Regions from separate parts of the Roseateles sp. GW821-FHT09H10 genome, predicted to be linked through region 2. Evidence: predicted binding sites of a transcription regulator. Region 2 holds the regulator's gene; each other region holds the start of a gene.
What was found. The regulator FNR, encoded in region 2, switches genes on or off when oxygen is low (the NO sensors DNR and NnrR bind a similar motif). The targets are predictions, from matches to a motif close to TTGATNNNNATCAA.

Region 1 (5,304 bases), on a different contig from region 2:
GCCGGGAATGAAGGGCAGCGGCGGCTTGACGGGCCAGTCGCCGTCGGCGGCGTGCAGATCGGTGTGACAGACGCCGCAGGCGGCGACCTTGACGAGGATCTGCCCGGCCGGCACATCCGGCACCGGCACTTCCTCCAGGCTGAGCGGTTCGCGATAGGCGCGGACGACGGCGGCTTTCATCAGGGTCATGGCAGCTCCTGGGTGGTGTCGAGGTAGTCGGGGACGGAGGCCGGCCAGCCCAGGCGCTCCTCGATGGCCTGGCGCAGGGCATCTGCGGCCTGCGGCTCGCCGTGGGTCACGTAGACATGGCGCGGGGCGCGCGGCAGCGTGCCCAGCCAGGCCAGCAGCTGGGCCTGGTCGGCATGCGAGGACATGCCTTCGATGGCGGCCACCTCGGCGCGAACGGGCACCCACTTGCCATGCAGGCGGATGCTGTCGGCGCCTGCCAGCAGCGTGGCGCCGCGCGTGCCGGCGGCCTGGTAGCCGGCGAAGGCGATGGTGTTGCGAGGGTCGGGCGCGAGCGCCTCCAGGTGATGCAACACGCGGCCGCCCGTGGCCATGCCGCTGGCCGCGACGATGACGCTCGGATAGGACGGATGGTTGAGGGCCCGGGATTCGTCTTCGGTGCGCACATAGCGGACCTTCTCGACCAGATCTCGGCGTTCGGGTTCGCTCAGCCGGTGCTCGTCGGCATGGGCATGCACGAGACGGGTGACCTGAGTCGCCATCGGGCTGTTCAGATAGATCGGCAGGTCCGGAATGCGGCCGGCCGCCTTGAGGCGCAGGATGGCGTTCAGGATGGCCTGCGCGCGGCCGACGGCGAAGGCCGGGATCAGCGTCGTGCCGCCGCGCGCCGCCGTGCGGGCGATGACGTCACAGAGGGCGTCGGCGCTGGGAGCGTCGCTGTGGCGGCGGTCGCCATAGGTGGATTCGACGACGACGATGTCGGCGCCGGGCGCCGCAGCCGGTGGCTGCATGACGGGGTCGTCATCGCGGCCGAGGTCGCCGGAGAAGGTGATGGATCCTTCGGGCGAGTGGAGGTGGACGCTGGCGGCGCCGATGATGTGGCCCGCGTGGCTGAAGGTCGCCTCCAGGCCGGGGATGGGTTCGAAGACCTGGCCGAAGTGATGCCGGCGCACCTGCTTCAGGCAGTGCAGGGCCTGGGCTTCGGTGTAGAGGGGCAGGGCAGGGGAATGCTTGCTGAAGCCATGGCGGTTGGCGTAGCGGGCGTCCTCCTCCTGCAGCCGGCCGGAATCGGGCAGCAGGATGGAGAGCAGATCGGCAGTGCCGGGCGTGGCGTGGATGCTGCCGCGAAAGCCTTGTTCCACGAGGCGGGGCAGGAAACCGCTGTGGTCGATGTGGGCATGGGTGAGCACGACGGCGTCGATGGACGACGCCGGCACCGGGAACGGCGCCCAGTTGCGCAGGCGCAGCTGCTTCAGCCCCTGGAACAGCCCGCAGTCGACGAGCACGCTCCGGCCCGCGTATTCAACGAGATGGCGCGAGCCGGTGACCGTGCCGGTGGCACCAAGGAATCGGATGCGGGGAGCGCTGGCGGCGTTTTCTGCCGTTGCGACGTTGATGGCCATGATTGCTTCCGATGAGCGAGCCGTGGCCCGGTGCATGGAAGGTAGGCGGATCGGCGCATGGATGATTTGCGCTCGATCAAGAAGATGCCCGCTGGCCTATGAGCGCCTGCATGGGCGCCGTGCGCGGCTTAACGGGATGATGGGTCCAGCGGCTGGCCGTCGTCGGCGGCGGGCCGGCGGTCCTGGTCAGCGTCGCGCCGGGCAGCACGCAACAAAAGCAGTTCCAGTGCACCGCCTGCCGCAAGCCCGACCAGCAGACCGCCTGCCGCCCTGACGAGGGAGTTGTCGAAAGCCCCACCGTGCGCGTGCGGCCAGATGGTGACGAAGACCAGGGCGGAGATCGTGGCGCACAACGGCAGGCGGATATGCATGAGCTTCCTTCGCAGGCAGAGGCTGGTCAGTCCCAGTGGACGGCGCCCACCTTGCCGGCGGCGCCTTCGACGTTGCAGCGGATGACCATCAGCGCGCTCTCGTAGACGTCGATCAGATCAAGGCCATAGGCCTTGATCTGCAGGCCATCGGAGCGCTCGACGTAGAGCATGTGCAATTGCTCGCGCCCCACGGTGAACAGCGTGGGCCGGCCGACCACGAAGCGATAGCTGGTGGCTGCGGCTTGACCTGGGAAGACGATCCGGCAGGTGATTTCCATGGGGGCATTGAAGGGCGGCGACACGCGGTCGACTTTGACCTTTGTCAAACCGGCTGGCCGCGATTGGCGGCGAGCGGGCCTGGCCGCGGGATCGCGTGCGGTCTTGCTCAGACACCGGAACAGCCAGGTTGCGTCGTCGCGTCAACGACAGCCCATGCAGTTGATCCAGCGCAAGGCCTTCCGCGACTGTGCCGGGCCGGGCGGAACGAGTTTGTGCTGGCTCAAATCGCCTGGCCATGCCCGCGCTTGCAATGGCTGCATCGGGACATGTCCCATCCACCGGAGCCATTGATGAAACTCACTCTCGCCCTTCGCCTTGCCGTCGTCGCTGTTGCCGCCGCGAGCATGCAGCCGGCCTTCGCTGACGAAGGAGCATTCCTCGTGCGGGTCCGCGCACTGAGGCTTGATTCGGCCAACAAGGACAGCACGGGTCTGGGCCTGTCGATCAACAACAAGACCTTTCCGGAAGTCGATTTCAGCTACTTCCTGGCGCCCAATGTCGCCGCCGAACTGATCCTGACCTATCCGCAGAAGCAGACCGTCTATTCCAAGGGCAGTGAGATTGGCTCGCTCAAGCACCTGCCGCCAACGCTGACGCTCCAGTACCACTTCAATCCTGCGGGCACGGTTCGCCCCTATCTGGGCGCCGGCGTGAACTACACGAATTTCTCCAGCGTCAGTTTCGCGCCAGCCGTGCAGACCGCGCTGCATCCCAGCATCAAGCGCAACAGCTGGGGCCTGGCCTGGCAGGTGGGCGCCGACGTCGAGCTCGCCAAGAACATCTACCTGAACTTCGACGTGAAGCGGGTCAACCTGGGCACGACCATCTACTCGAGCGGCGTGGAAGCCGGCAAGTTCAAGGTCAACCCGACCTTGGCCAGCGTGGGTCTGGGCTGGCGTCTCTGAGCCTCCCGGCCGTCATGGCAGCCGATGCCGGGAAGATTTCCAGGCGGCCACGCAGGCCGTTCCTGGCTTGCCAAGGTGTCCGAACCTCAAGACCTCGGGCGCTGGGGCCAAGTCGTTGGCGGCCTGGCGAAGCCTGCCGGTTTGGCCGAGGTGTCCCGGCCTGAGAGCGCCGACACGATACCCCGCACCCAAAACTGGCCCGTTCTCCCAGTAGGACAGCCAGTTGGGGAGGGTGAGTCCTGTCGCGCGACTGGGACACAATTCCCCGACCCAAAGGACGCTCGACGCGAAATCCCAACGCAAAGGACGTCCCGTCCAGCTCCGGCGGGGAGACCTGGATGTCGTCCGGCCCCTGACGAGGGCACTTGAGGCCATGTGGCTTTTGGGTCCAGAGGTTGCGGCGGATTTCCGCCAGCCAGCGGCTCGACGTGCATTCGCATTCCGCGCGCTTGGTCAGCCCACCGAATCGCACCGACGACCGCATCCCCGTGCGGCCAACGCAGCCGGCAATCCAGTTAACGCGCTGGACGTCGCTGCTGCCGCTCGCCGGTGTCATGCAAGTAGTGCCGAAGACCCAACGATTTGTGAACGCATCGGGTCTTAACGCTCGTCACCTCGTCACCTTCCGGCGGACTTCGTCTTATTCACCCGGCCTAGACGAACGATTAACTATACCGTTAAATACTTTATCTACAATTATCAGGCAATAACGCGGCCGATTGTCGATCTATTTGCGCGCAATCGCTTGAACTTGCAACACGCAGCGCCTAGAACCGCTTTTCCGCAACCCCGGAGGTTCCGCATGCGTTGATGCCTAAAACGGCAAAGGGCCAGCTGCTACCAACAGCCGGCCCTTTCCGGGTCCGAAGACCAAAATCAGCCAAACCCGCTAACCACGGAATGACCTTGCTAGGCTAGATGCAGCGATGCGCGAAGTCAAGTACGGCAAGGGGTTCTTGCGTCGCAAATTTCAGCGAATTAGGTCCCGTTCCCGGGCGATGCATGGCGATGCCTCCATAACCGGAGTCAGCCATGGCTACAGACCTGTCCACATCGCCACCTCTCCCGATGCGTGAGGCACCCAAACCCAAAGGTGCCCGCCTCGGCACCCGCTTGCGCGGCAAGCTCGCCGAGGCCTACGACTCGCGCGGTCACCACCACAGCAACCTTTGGTACGTCTACAGCCCAAAGGCGCGCTGCGACGTCATCCTCCGAAGCGACGTTGAGTTCGGCCACTTCCTGCTCGTCGAGTCCGATCCCACCATCGTCCACGTCGACTATTCGCCCGAGAAGCGCATCGCGCGGATCGCCGGCGAGGAGTACGCGACCATCGTCGACGCTGAACTGACGCTCCGGGACGGCACGCGGGTCTGGCGCGAGGTCAAGCGCAGTGAAGACGTGGAGCAGGGCGCCCAGACGAGAACAAATCTGCAGATCATGGTCCAGATGAAGGCGGCCGCCTTCGCCGGCGTCACCCACGAGCTCATCACCGACAAGCAGGTCTTCGCCCAGCCGCAGCGCATCTACAACTGGCTCCGGATCGTCGCCTGGCTGTCCCAAGCGCGCTTCCACCCGCTTGAGCACTACACCCGGGCCGTCCTCAAGATCATCAAGACGCGCCGCGAGGTGCGCTTGGCGGACGTCGCCGCCCTGGGCCCGGACACCGAAATCGGCCTCTTCTGCGCAGCGGCCTTCCAACTTGTTCAGCAAGGCCTCGTTGCGAGCGACCTCGATGTCCTCGCGCTGACTTGGCAATCCAGGCTCTTCGTGGTGGGAGAAGCATCATGAGTCGCGGTAAGACCACGAGGCAGAACTCCTTCCGGATGCTTTCCGACGAGCTGCGCAACTGCGAGCAGTGGCCGGCCGCTGACTTCACTCTCGAGGAAGGCGAAGTCGACCCGCGCTTCCAGCGCATGGCGAAGGGCATCCGGCTCTACTTGAAGGAAGGCAAGCTAACGGCGGCCGCGAAGGAGGCCGGTTGCGCACGCACCACGCTTCTCGACGCACTCGACCGCTGCCTCCAGCCCAGGGAAGACTCCAGCAAGCGCATCGTCGGCTGGGCAGGCCTCATTAAGGGGCTGCGGCTGACCGAGTACAAGCGCGCGAAACCCACCACGGGCCAGCAGGGAAGCGGGAAGGGTGGCAGCTTCGACCAGTTTT
Region 2 (5,304 bases):
CAGGACCCGGCGAGTTTATGGCCACGTCAGCAGGCCACCGCGAGCCTCTGCCAAACCCCATGCGCGAGGGCCCAGGCCGCGCCGGCCGCCAGCGCCAGGCCCGCCAGCCGCAGCGCCAGCATGCCACCGTCATCGCCGCGCTTGAGCAGCCTGGCCCGCCACAGCGGGCCGATGGCAAGACCTGGCGTGCTGGCCAGCGCAAAGCCGGCCATGGCGAGGGCACCGCTGCCCATCGATGCGGACAGGCCCGCCAGCAGCAGGGCCGCATGCAGCAGCCCGCAGGGCATGACCACCCAGGCCATGCCGGTGGCCAAGGCATGGCGGGGCTGCGGCCGCCAGCTCAGCGCGCCGAGCCAGACCGGCATGCGGCCGCGCAGCAGCAGCACGATGCCCAGCAGCAGCAGGGCCGACTGCAGCAGGGCCCAGGCCGGCTGCAGCAGCGCCAGGCCCTGGGAGCTTCGCGCCAGCCACTCGGCCGAGGCCGCCGCCGCCGCGCCGCCGGCCGCATAGCCGAGCACCCGGCCGAGCAACAGCTTCGCCGGGCGCCGCCCGCCTGCCAGCGCACAGGGCGCGCTGCACATGGCGGCACAGTGCGGCATGCCGGCCAGGCCCATCAGCGTGGCCGACGCGATCAGGGCCGCGTCCAGCGCCATCAGATGATCTTGGAGAAACGTTCGCGGCTGGCGTCGGCCTGGCAGTAGCGGTCGAACACCATGGCAATGGCGCGCACGAAATACCAGCCCAGCGGCGTGACCTGGATGGCGCCGGACTCCAGCACGACCAGCCCCTGCGCGGCCAGCACCGCCAGGCGCTCCAGCTCGGGTGCGAAATAGGCATTGACGTCGACGAGATGGGACGCGGCGATGGACTCGAATTCCAGCCGGCCCTGGCACATCAGCGCCATGATGACGGCGCGGCGCAACAGGTCATCGCGTGTCAGGGCCAGGCCGCGTTGGACCGGCAGCTGGCGCTGGCGCAGCGCGTCCTCGTACTCCGCCAGGGTCTTGGCGTTCTGCGCATAGGTGGCGCCGACGCGGCTGATGGCCGACACCCCCAGGCCGACCAGGTCGCAATCCGGTTGCGTCGAGTAGCCCTGAAAGTTGCGGTGCAGCAAGCCCTGGCGCTTGGCGATGGCCAGCGGATCGCCCGGCAGCGCGAAATGGTCCATGCCGATATAGGCATAGCCCTCGCCGAGCAGGGCGCTGATGGCGCCCGACAGCATGGCCAGCTTGTCACCGGCCGGCGGCAGTAACTCGGCGACGATGCGCCGCTGCGGCTTGAAGCGCTGCGGCAGATGGGCATAGGCATACATCGCGATGCGATCGGGCCGCAGCTCTGCCACCTGGGCGATGGTGCGGGCGAAGCTCGCAGGCGTCTGCAGCGGCAGGCCATAGATCAGGTCGACGCTGAGGGACGCGAATCCCAGTTCACGCGCCGACTGCGTCAGCGCTGCGACCGACTCCAGCGGCTGAACCCGATGCACCGCCTTCTGCACGCCGGCATCGAAGTCCTGCACGCCGAAGGACAGGCGATTGAAGCCCAGCGACCGCAGATGGGCCAGGCGCGCAGCATCAACGGTGCGCGGGTCCACTTCGATGGACAGCTCCGCGCCGGGCAGGAGCCTGAAGTGGCGCCCCAGCATGGCCATCATCTGGCTCAGTTCGGCGTCGGACAGAAAGGTCGGCGAGCCGCCGCCCAGATGCAGTTGGGACACCGGCGCCATACCGCCCAGGGCCTCGGCCACCAGATCCATCTCGACGCCCATGCGCTCCAGATAGGGCAGTGCCCGCTCATGGTGGCGGGTGATGATCTTGTTGCAGGCGCAGTAATAGCAAAGCTGTTCGCAGAACGGGATGTGCACATAAACCGACAGCGGCTGGGCCGCGCCGCGCTGCCTCAAGGCCTGCAGATGCTGCGCGGCCTGATGAGCTTCGACGAAGCGATCGGCGGTCGGGTAGGAGGTGTAGCGCGGGCCGGCAGCGTCGTGGCGCCGGATGTTGGCGTCGAGCAGGTCGGAGTCCAGGGTCTTGTCGGAAACGGCAGCCATGCCCGCACTGTGCCCAGCGGCGTTTCAAGCGGCCTTGATCAATATCAAGGACAGTGCTCGATGTGCATTCAAGAATGGGCACCATGCTGACCTCCCCTCTGCCCTAAGCGATGAGCCTGCCCACAACGCCCAGCCTGGTCGGCAGCCCCTTCCCCGCCATCGAGCCGCTCAAGGTCGCCTGCGCCAGTTGCAATCTGCGCGAGCTCTGCCTGCCGGTGGGGATGAACGCCAGCGAGCTGGATCAGCTCGACGGCCTGGTCAGCAAGCGCCGCAGCGTGCCGCGTGGCGAGCACCTGTTCCGCAACGGCGAGCGCTTCGAGGCGCTGTATGCGGTGCGCACCGGCTTCTTCAAGACCTGCGTCGGCAGCGAGGACGGCCGCGACCAGGTCACCGGCTTCCAGATGGCCGGCGAGCTGCTCGGCCTGGACGGCATCAGCAGCGACCGCCACCACTGCGACGCGGTCGCGCTGGAGGACTCCTCCGTCTGCGTCATTCTCTACGGCCAGTTGGAGGAGCTGTCGCGCGAGTTCAGCGTGCTGCAGCACCAGTTCCACAAGATCATGAGCCGCGAGATCGTGCGCGACCATGGCGTCATGCTGCTGCTCGGCAATATGCGCGCCGAGGAGAGGCTGGCGGCCTTCCTGCTGAACCTGACGCAACGCCTGCAGGCGCGCGGCTTCTCGCCGTCCAGCCTGGTGCTGCGCATGACCCGCGAGGAGATCGGCAGCTACCTCGGCCTCAAGCTCGAGACCGTCAGCCGCACCTTCTCCAAGTTCCAGGACGACGGGCTGCTGGAGGTCAAGCAGCGCCAGTTGCGCGTCCTGGACCAGCCCGGCCTGCAGGCCCTCGTCAACAACAGTCGCTGCTGACGCAAAAAGGCCCCGCGGGGGCGCGCGGGGCCTGACGGGATCAGGGGGCTGGCGCTTCAGCCGACCTTGATCTCGTTGCGAACTTCCTTCACGCCCGGCACGGCCTGCACGAGCTTGACGGCCTTCTGGGCCAGTTCGGCGCTGGGCGCCGCACCCTTGACGACGATGACGCCGGCGGCGGTGCTGCTGACAGTCAGCGGCAGGGCCTGCAGATCCTTGTCCTGCTGCAGGGCCAGGGCAGCCTGGGCCGCAACGGCGGCTTCCGGGGCGGCGGGCTGGGCCTGGGCGACCTGCTGGGCCGGTGCGGGGTCGGCGGCGAAGGCCGCGGATGCGGCGCTTGCCACCAGGGCGGCGGACAGCAGACGGACGAGGCGGGTGGTTTGTTGCATGCAGATCTCCTGAGGATGCTTGAATCAAACGCGATGCCGGTCGGCACCACGACCGGCTTAGCGCAAGGGGTGTGCCAGCTCCTGATTCATCAATGACATCAACGACTTGGCGCTGCCAGCCACGGCAGATCCCGCCTTCGCGGCCGTCCCGCGGCATGGTTTTGTCGCCGCACGGCGACAGGCTGCCGTCCGTCCGCCCTAAGTGCTTGATTCACCGGACAGTTTCCTGTCGCCAGAATCCGACGCTCCGCCTAGGGGGTCGTCGCGGAAGAGCTGCGGATCCAGGCCGTGCTTCTGCATCAGGCGATAGAACTCCGTGCGGTTGCGGTCCGCCAGCCGCGCGGCTTCGGCCACGTGGCCCGAGGTCAGCTTGAGCAGCCGGTTCAGGTAGTCGCGCTCGAAGCGCTGCTTGGCATGCTGGTAGTTCAGCACTTCCGCCGAAGGCATCTGCAAGGCGCGCTGCACCTGGGCCAGCGGCACCAGGGCGCCGGTGGCCAGCACGCAGACCTGCTCGACGACGTTGTAGAGCTGGCGCGCATTGCCCGGCCAGGGCGCCGTCACCAGGGCCTCAAGCGCATCCGGCGCGAAGCCGCGCACCGGCTTGCGGTGGCGCTCGGCCAGGGTGCTGAGGAAATGCTGGGCCAGCAGGGCGATGTCCTCGCGGCGCTCGCTCAGCGGCGGCAGGCTGAGCTTGACGACATTGAGCCGGTAGTAGAGGTCGGGGCGGAACTGTCCCTCGGCCATCGCCAGGTCCAGGTCGCGGTGGGTGGCCGACAGCACGCGCACGTCCACCGCCACCGCCTCGTTGCTGCCCACGGGTCTCACCATGCGCTCCTGCAGCACGCGCAGCAGCTTGACCTGCAGGGCCAGCGGCATGTCGCCGATCTCGTCGAGGAAGACCGTGCCGCCCTGCGCCGCCGGGATCAGGCCCTGGCGATGGCCCTGGGCCCCGGTGAAGGCGCCTCTCACATGGCCGAAGAGCTCGGACTCCAGCAGGGCCTCGGGGATGGCGCCGCAGTTCACGGCGATGAAGGGCTTGGCCGCCCGCGGGCTGGCCTTGTGGATGGCGCGGGCCAGCAGCTCCTTGCCGGTGCCGCTGTCGCCGCCGATGAGGACGCTGGCGTCCGTCGCCGCGACCAGCCGCGCCTCGGCCAGCACCTCGGCCATGCGCGGGCTGCGGCTGATGATCTCGCGGCGCCAGCCGCCGTCGCCATCGAAGGGCGCGGGCCCGGGCGCGTTGACGCGCAGGGCCTGCTGGATCTTGGCCAGCAGCTCCTTGGCGTCATAGGGCTTGGTCAGGTAGGCGTGGGCGCCGCGCGTCGTGGCCTCCACCGCGTCGGGGATGCTGCCGTGGGCCGTCAGCAGGATGACGGGCAGCGAAGGGTGATGGGCGCGCACCTCGTCGAACAGGGCCAGCCCGTCCAGCCCGGGCAGGCGCACATCGGTGATGAGCAGCGACGGCAGCTTCACGGCCAGATGCGCGAGAGCAGCCTCGGCGCTGGCCACGGCCTGCACCGCGTAGCCCGCGGCGGTCAGGCGCATCGTCATCAGGCGCAGCAGGTCGGCGTCGTCATCGACGATGAGGAGGGAGGCGGGTGCATGGGTCATGCTCGATGTCCTGTTGTTTGCGGGCCGAGCGCCGGGCCGCCCCCTAGCCGGCCCGCGCTGGCGATATGCTTGCCGGTTGATCCGGCAAGCATCGCCGTCCCCTCTCTGCGGCCTGCGGCCGCAGAGCAGTCCCGGTCAAGGTCATCCTTGGACGAGGGGCTCATCGTTTCGCGGGCAGGGTCTGCTCGATGGCCTTGAGTGCTTCCAGCTTCTCGTTGAGCTGTTCATTGCGGCGCTGGCTTTCGCGCAGCTGCTGGGTCAGCTTGTCGACGCTGTCCTGCAAGCGCCGCTGATCGGCCAGGCGCAGGGACAGCTGGACGGCCAGCTGCCTCAGTGGCTCGGCCTGGGGATCGGTGGACGTGGCGATGGCCTCCACCTGCGCCACCGCCTG
Region 3 (5,304 bases), on a different contig from region 2:
GGACGCGCCGATGCCGCCTTGCGCGGCGACGGTGTGCGAGCGGGTCGGGAAGACCTTGGACAGCACGGCCACGTTGAGGCCGGCCAGGGCCAGCTGCAGGGAGGCGCGCATGCCGGAGCCACCGGCACCGACGATCACCACATCGAACTTACGGGTCGCAAGCGCCGCCATCACAGTCTCCACAGAACCTGGATTGCCCAACCGGCGCAACCCAACAACCAAACGATGGTGAACACCTGCAGCGCGAGGCGCACACCCACGGGCTGGATGTAGTCCATCCAGATGTCGCGCATGCCGACCCAGGCGTGATACGCGAGCGACAGGATGGTGACGAAGGTCAGCAGCTTCATCCACTGCTGGGAAAAGATCGCCGCCCAGCGGTCATAGCCGAGGGCGCCGGGCATCAGCACCTGGACCAGCAGCGCCACCGTGAACAGGGCCATCAGCACGGCCGTGATGCGCTGGGCGAGCCAGTCGCGCAGGCCGTAATGCGCACCGACGACGATGCGCTTGGAGCCGAAAGTAGTCATTCTTGTTGTTCCTCAGTACAGACCGAACAGCTTGGCTCCCAGCAGCAGCGTGAGCAGCGTGCTGAGGACCAGCGTGATCAGCGCCGAGCTGTGGCCCTGGGCCTTGCTGACGCTGTGGGTTGCATCCATCCACAGATGGCGCACGCCAGCGATGAAGTGGAAGAGGTAGCCCCAGATCAGGGCCAGCGCCACCAGCTTGACGAACCAGCCGGGGATGCCGGCGGCACCCGCCACGAACACGTTGGTGAAAGTCTCGAAGGAGATTTCCGTGCTCAGGCTGTTGTCCAGCATCCAGACCGCGAAAGGCAGCAGCAGGAACATCAGCAGGCCGCTGATGCGATGCAGGATGGAGACGATGCCGGCGGGTGGGAGGCGGTAACTGACGATCTGCGTGACGTGAATATTTCTGAAGACCGGTCGGGTCTTGGCGCTGTCCGTCATGGTCGAGCCTGCGTAATCAATGTGAAACCGAAAGATTCTAGGGCCTAGATCCTGGTCAAGCTTCGCGGTTGCTGCACTGCGGCATTGTCAGTTTCAGTTCAACTCATTGCGGTAGTGGTCTGCTTGCGTGTGGTAGAGGCCGCGGCGCAATTCCACCGGCCGGTCGCCGTAGGTGTAGGCCACGCGCTCCACGCTGAGCAGGGGCGCGCCGTCGCCGACGCCGAGCAGTTCGGCGGCTTCGGCGCCGGCCGCGACGGCCCTCAGCTTCTCCTCGGCGCGCACCATGTGAACCTGGTAGCGCTCCTCGAACAGCGCATACAGCGTGCCGGCGTAGGCGTTGATGACCTCGCTGCTCAGCCCCTTGAAATGCCGCTCGGGCAGCCACAGGTCGTCCAGCACGACGGCCTGGCCGCGACGCAGCAGCAGACGCCTGACCTCGATGACGGGCTCGGCCGTGCGCAGGTGCAGGGCCCGCGCCGTCTCGGCCGTGGCGCGCGCACGCCGGCAATGCAGCAGCTCGCGCGTGAAACCGGTGGCGCCGTCATCGGCCACCAGGCGCAGGAAGCGGTAGGCGTCGCGTGGCGCCGTGTGCGTCGCGACAAAGGTGCCGGCGCCCTGTCGGCGCTCGACGACATGCGCCGCCGCCAGTTCGTCCATGGCCTTCCTGACCGTGCCCGCGCTGGCATGGAAGCGCTCGGCCAGGGCCGCCTCGCTGGGCAGGGCGTCGCCCGGACGCCATTCGCCCTCCGCCAGGGCGGCCACGATCAATTGGCGGATCTGTTCATACAGCGGCGCAGCGGACTTGGGCATGGACCGCATTGCAGCACAGGGTATGCCCGTACACTCGACGGGTTGCGGGCGACACGCCCCAGTCCAGCTTTATCAACTGTCCTCGGAGACCTCCATGAGCAAGAAACCCGTTCGCGTCGCCGTCACCGGCGCTGCTGGCCAGATCGGCTATGCCCTGCTGTTCCGCATCGCCTCCGGCGAAATGCTGGGCAAGGACCAGCCCGTCATCCTGCAACTGTTGGAAATCCCCGACGAGAAGGCTCAGAACGCGCTGAAGGGCGTGATCATGGAACTCGAAGACTGCGCCTTCCCGCTGCTGGCCGGCATCGAGGCCCACAGCGACCCGATGACCGCCTTCAAGGACACCGACTACGCCCTGCTCGTCGGCGCCCGCCCCCGCGGCCCCGGCATGGAGCGTGCCGACCTGCTGGCCGCCAACGCCCAGATCTTCACGGTGCAGGGCAAGGCCCTGAACGCCGTCGCCTCGCGCAATGTGCGCGTGCTGGTGGTCGGCAACCCCGCCAACACCAATGCCTACATCGCCATGAAGTCGGCCCCGGACCTGCCGGCCAAGAACTTCACCGCCATGCTGCGCCTGGACCACAACCGCGCCGCCTCGCAGATCGCCTCCAAGACCGGCAAGCCGGTCGGCTCGATCGAGAAGCTGGCCGTCTGGGGCAACCACTCGCCCACGATGTACGCCGACTACCGCAACGCCACCATCGATGGCCAGTCCGTCAAGGGCCTGATCAACGACGAGCAGTGGAACCGTGAGACCTTCCTGCCGACCGTCGGCAAGCGCGGCGCGGCCATCATTGCCGCTCGCGGCCTGTCGTCGGCTGCCTCGGCCGCCAACGCCGCCATCGACCACATGCGCGACTGGGCCCTGGGCACCAACGGCAAGTGGGTCACCATGGGCATCCCGTCGGGTGGCGAATACGGCATCCCCAAGGAAGTCATGTTCGGCTACCCCGTCACCTGCGAAGGCGGCGAGTACAAGATCGTGCAGGGCATCGAGATCGACGCCTTCTCGCAGGAGTGCATCAACAAGACGCTGAAGGAACTGACGGACGAGCAGGACGGCGTCAAGCACCTCCTCTGAGCCCGGATCGCCGGCCGGTTCGCCCGCCAGCGCCAACGAGACACCCTTGCGAGGGTGTCTTTTTTTTTGCCCGCGGCGGCCGCGCGTCAGGACTTCGGCTGCACCTGGCGGCTCAGGACCACGATCTCGGCAGGCTGCTGCTGGTCCGCGTGGCTTTGGAAACTCAGCGACCTGAGGATCGTCGTGCGTCAGGAGGGCGGCGGGCCTCACCCGGGCGGCCGTTGCCGCGAAGGACGGCCGGGGAATGCGGCGAGCGCCGGACCGCAGGCGCGCCCCAGGCCGCTCGTGCTCATGGCAGTCGCTCCCGGGCGGCCTGGCAGGCCGCGCACAGGCGCACGGACGGCAGGGCCGTGAGCCGCGCCGCCGCGATGGCCTCGCCGCAGTCGGCGCAGTCACCATAGCTGCCGGCATCCAGCCGGCCCAGCGCGTCATCGACGTCCTGCAACTCCTTCAAGTCGCGCGCGGCCTGGAAGTCCTCGGTCCGCTGGCGCTGCGTCTGCTCGGCATCGTCCTTGAGGTCCCTGACCTCCGGGCCCTGCATCGGCGCAGCCTGGCGGGCCTGCTGCGCCGCATCGACTTCCGCCCGCAACTCAGCCTGGCGGTACAGCAGCAACTGGCGCAGCGTGGGCAGCTGCGCTTGGGTCTGGGTTTCCATCGTGTGCAGTCCTTGGCAAGTCGTGGCAGCGCGTTGGTGGCGATGAACCATGCTAGGCAGTGCCCGGGTCGTCGGCTTGCGCTGGATCAAGCCGGATGAATCAGCCGCGGCATTGATCACCGCACCTGCCGGCTTGACCGGCATCAAGGGCCCAGCGGCGCCGGCCGCCTAGATTGGCGCCTCATGACGCCTGACCTCGCCGGCCGCTTCTTCGTCGCCCTCCTCATCGGCATCCTGGTCGGCATCGAAAGGGAGAAGAGACGGCCAGCCGCGCCCTCGCACACCATCGGCGGCATCCGCACCCATGCCCTGCTGGCCCTGTCCGGCGCCACCGCCGCCTGGCTCGGGCAGCAGCTGCAGCTGCCGTGGCTCTTTGCCACCGTGCTTGCATGCGCGAGCGCGATGGCCATTGCCAGCCATGTGCTGTGGCGCCTCGACGGCAGGGATGCGCCGCCCAGCATGACCAGCGAGATCGCGGCCTTGCTGGTCGTGCTGCTGGGCGGCATGGCGGCCACGGGCAGCCAGGCACTGGCGGTGGCACTGGCCGTGACGCTGTCGGCGCTGCTGGCCTTCAAGCAGCCCCTGCACGCCCTGGTCGAGCGGGTCGGACTGGACGACATGCTCGCCGGCATCAAGCTGCTGATCGCCTCGGTCATCGTGCTGCCGCTCGTACCGAACGAGACGGTGGACCCCTGGCAGGCCCTGAACCCCTACCAGCTGTGGCTGCTGGTGGTGCTGATCTCCGCACTCTCCCTGGCCGGCTACATCGGCATGCGCTGGCTGGGGCCGGCGCGAGGCGCCGCGATCACCGGCCTGGCCGGCGGCCTGGTGTCGTCAACGGCCACCACGCTGAACTTCGCGCGCGACAGCCGCAAGGCCGCCAGCCCCGCCAATACGGATGCCATCACGGCCGGCATCCTGTGCGCCTGGCTCGTCATGTTCCTGCGGGTGGCGACGATCGTCGCCCTCCTCAACCGCGAGTTGCTCGCCGCCCTGTGGCCGCCGCTGCTGGCCATGGGCCTGACCACGGCCGCGCTGGCGCTGCGCCACTACGTCGCCGGCACCGCCGATGCATCCGGCACCGCGCAGGCCTGCACCGTCCTGAAAAACCCATTCAGCCTGGGTGCCGCGATCAGGTTCGGCGCCTTGTTCGCCCTTGTCCTGGTCGGGGTGAAGCTGGCTCAGCAGCAGTTCCCGAGCGGCGGCCTGCTGGCAGTCTCGGCGCTTGCGGGCGCTGCCGACGTCGACGCCATCGTGCTTTCGCTCAGCGGCCAGAAGAACGGCGCCGCGACCACGACCGGGACCGCCTGGGCACTGCTGGCTGCCCTGCTGGCGAACACGGCGGTGAAGGTCGCGCTGGTGATGCTGGTCGCACGCGGCCGGGTGCGCAGCGACATGGCCGTGGCGAGCGCGGCCATCTGCCTGGTCGGTGGCGTCTCGGCCTGGGCCCGGCTCTGACCTGGAACGCCTCAGCGCGTCGCCGGCAGGCGGAAGGTCGACACCGTTTCCACCAGCTGCTGGGCCTGCGACCTCAGCCCCGCCGCCGCCGCGGCCATCTCTTCCACCATGGCGGCGTTCTGCTGCGTGGCCTGGTCCATTTGCGTGACGGCCGTGCCGACCTGGGACACGCCCGCGCTCTGCTCGGCGCTGGACGAGCTGATCTCGCCCATGATGTCGGTCACGCGCTGGATGCTGCTGACGACCTTCTCCATGGTCTCCCCGGCCTGGTCGACCAGCGTGTTGCCGCGATCCACGCGCTCCATGCTCTGCGTGATGAGCTGCTTGAT

Region 1: a site for FNR is predicted at 2,273-2,286, ahead of AC07OY_RS26535 (OmpW/AlkL family protein). Genes of this name have one in related genera too.
Region 3: a site for FNR is predicted at 3,651-3,664, ahead of AC07OY_RS22515 (TraR/DksA family transcriptional regulator). Genes of this name have one in related genera too.

The regions. Positions count from the first base shown of each region.
Region 1 is NZ_JBWKOB010000007.1:111,139-116,442, reverse strand. Features, by position in the region: gene adhP (alcohol dehydrogenase AdhP) at 1-180, opposite strand, end outside; gene AC07OY_RS26550 (MBL fold metallo-hydrolase RNA specificity domain-containing protein) at 186-1,589, opposite strand; gene AC07OY_RS26545 (hypothetical protein) at 1,718-1,960, opposite strand; gene AC07OY_RS26540 (hypothetical protein) at 1,987-2,238, opposite strand; gene AC07OY_RS26535 (OmpW/AlkL family protein) at 2,530-3,144, shown strand; gene AC07OY_RS26530 (PDDEXK family nuclease) at 4,177-4,932, shown strand; gene AC07OY_RS26525 (hypothetical protein) at 4,929-5,304, shown strand, end outside.
Region 2 is NZ_JBWKOB010000001.1:1,390,790-1,396,093, reverse strand. Features, by position in the region: gene AC07OY_RS06485 (urease accessory protein UreH domain-containing protein) at 27-653, opposite strand; gene hemN (oxygen-independent coproporphyrinogen III oxidase) at 653-2,047, opposite strand; gene fnr (fumarate/nitrate reduction transcriptional regulator Fnr) at 2,158-2,916, shown strand; gene AC07OY_RS06470 (BON domain-containing protein) at 2,973-3,305, opposite strand; gene AC07OY_RS06465 (sigma 54-interacting transcriptional regulator) at 3,504-4,913, opposite strand; gene AC07OY_RS06460 (hypothetical protein) at 5,074-5,304, opposite strand, start outside.
Region 3 is NZ_JBWKOB010000005.1:286,419-291,722, forward strand. Features, by position in the region: gene sdhA (succinate dehydrogenase flavoprotein subunit) at 1-171, opposite strand, end outside; gene sdhD (succinate dehydrogenase, hydrophobic membrane anchor protein) at 171-530, opposite strand; gene sdhC (succinate dehydrogenase, cytochrome b556 subunit) at 543-971, opposite strand; gene AC07OY_RS22505 (GntR family transcriptional regulator) at 1,065-1,790, opposite strand; gene AC07OY_RS22510 (malate dehydrogenase) at 1,876-2,862, shown strand; gene AC07OY_RS22515 (TraR/DksA family transcriptional regulator) at 3,152-3,517, opposite strand; gene AC07OY_RS22520 (MgtC/SapB family protein) at 3,701-4,975, shown strand; gene AC07OY_RS22525 (methyl-accepting chemotaxis protein) at 4,987-5,304, opposite strand, start outside.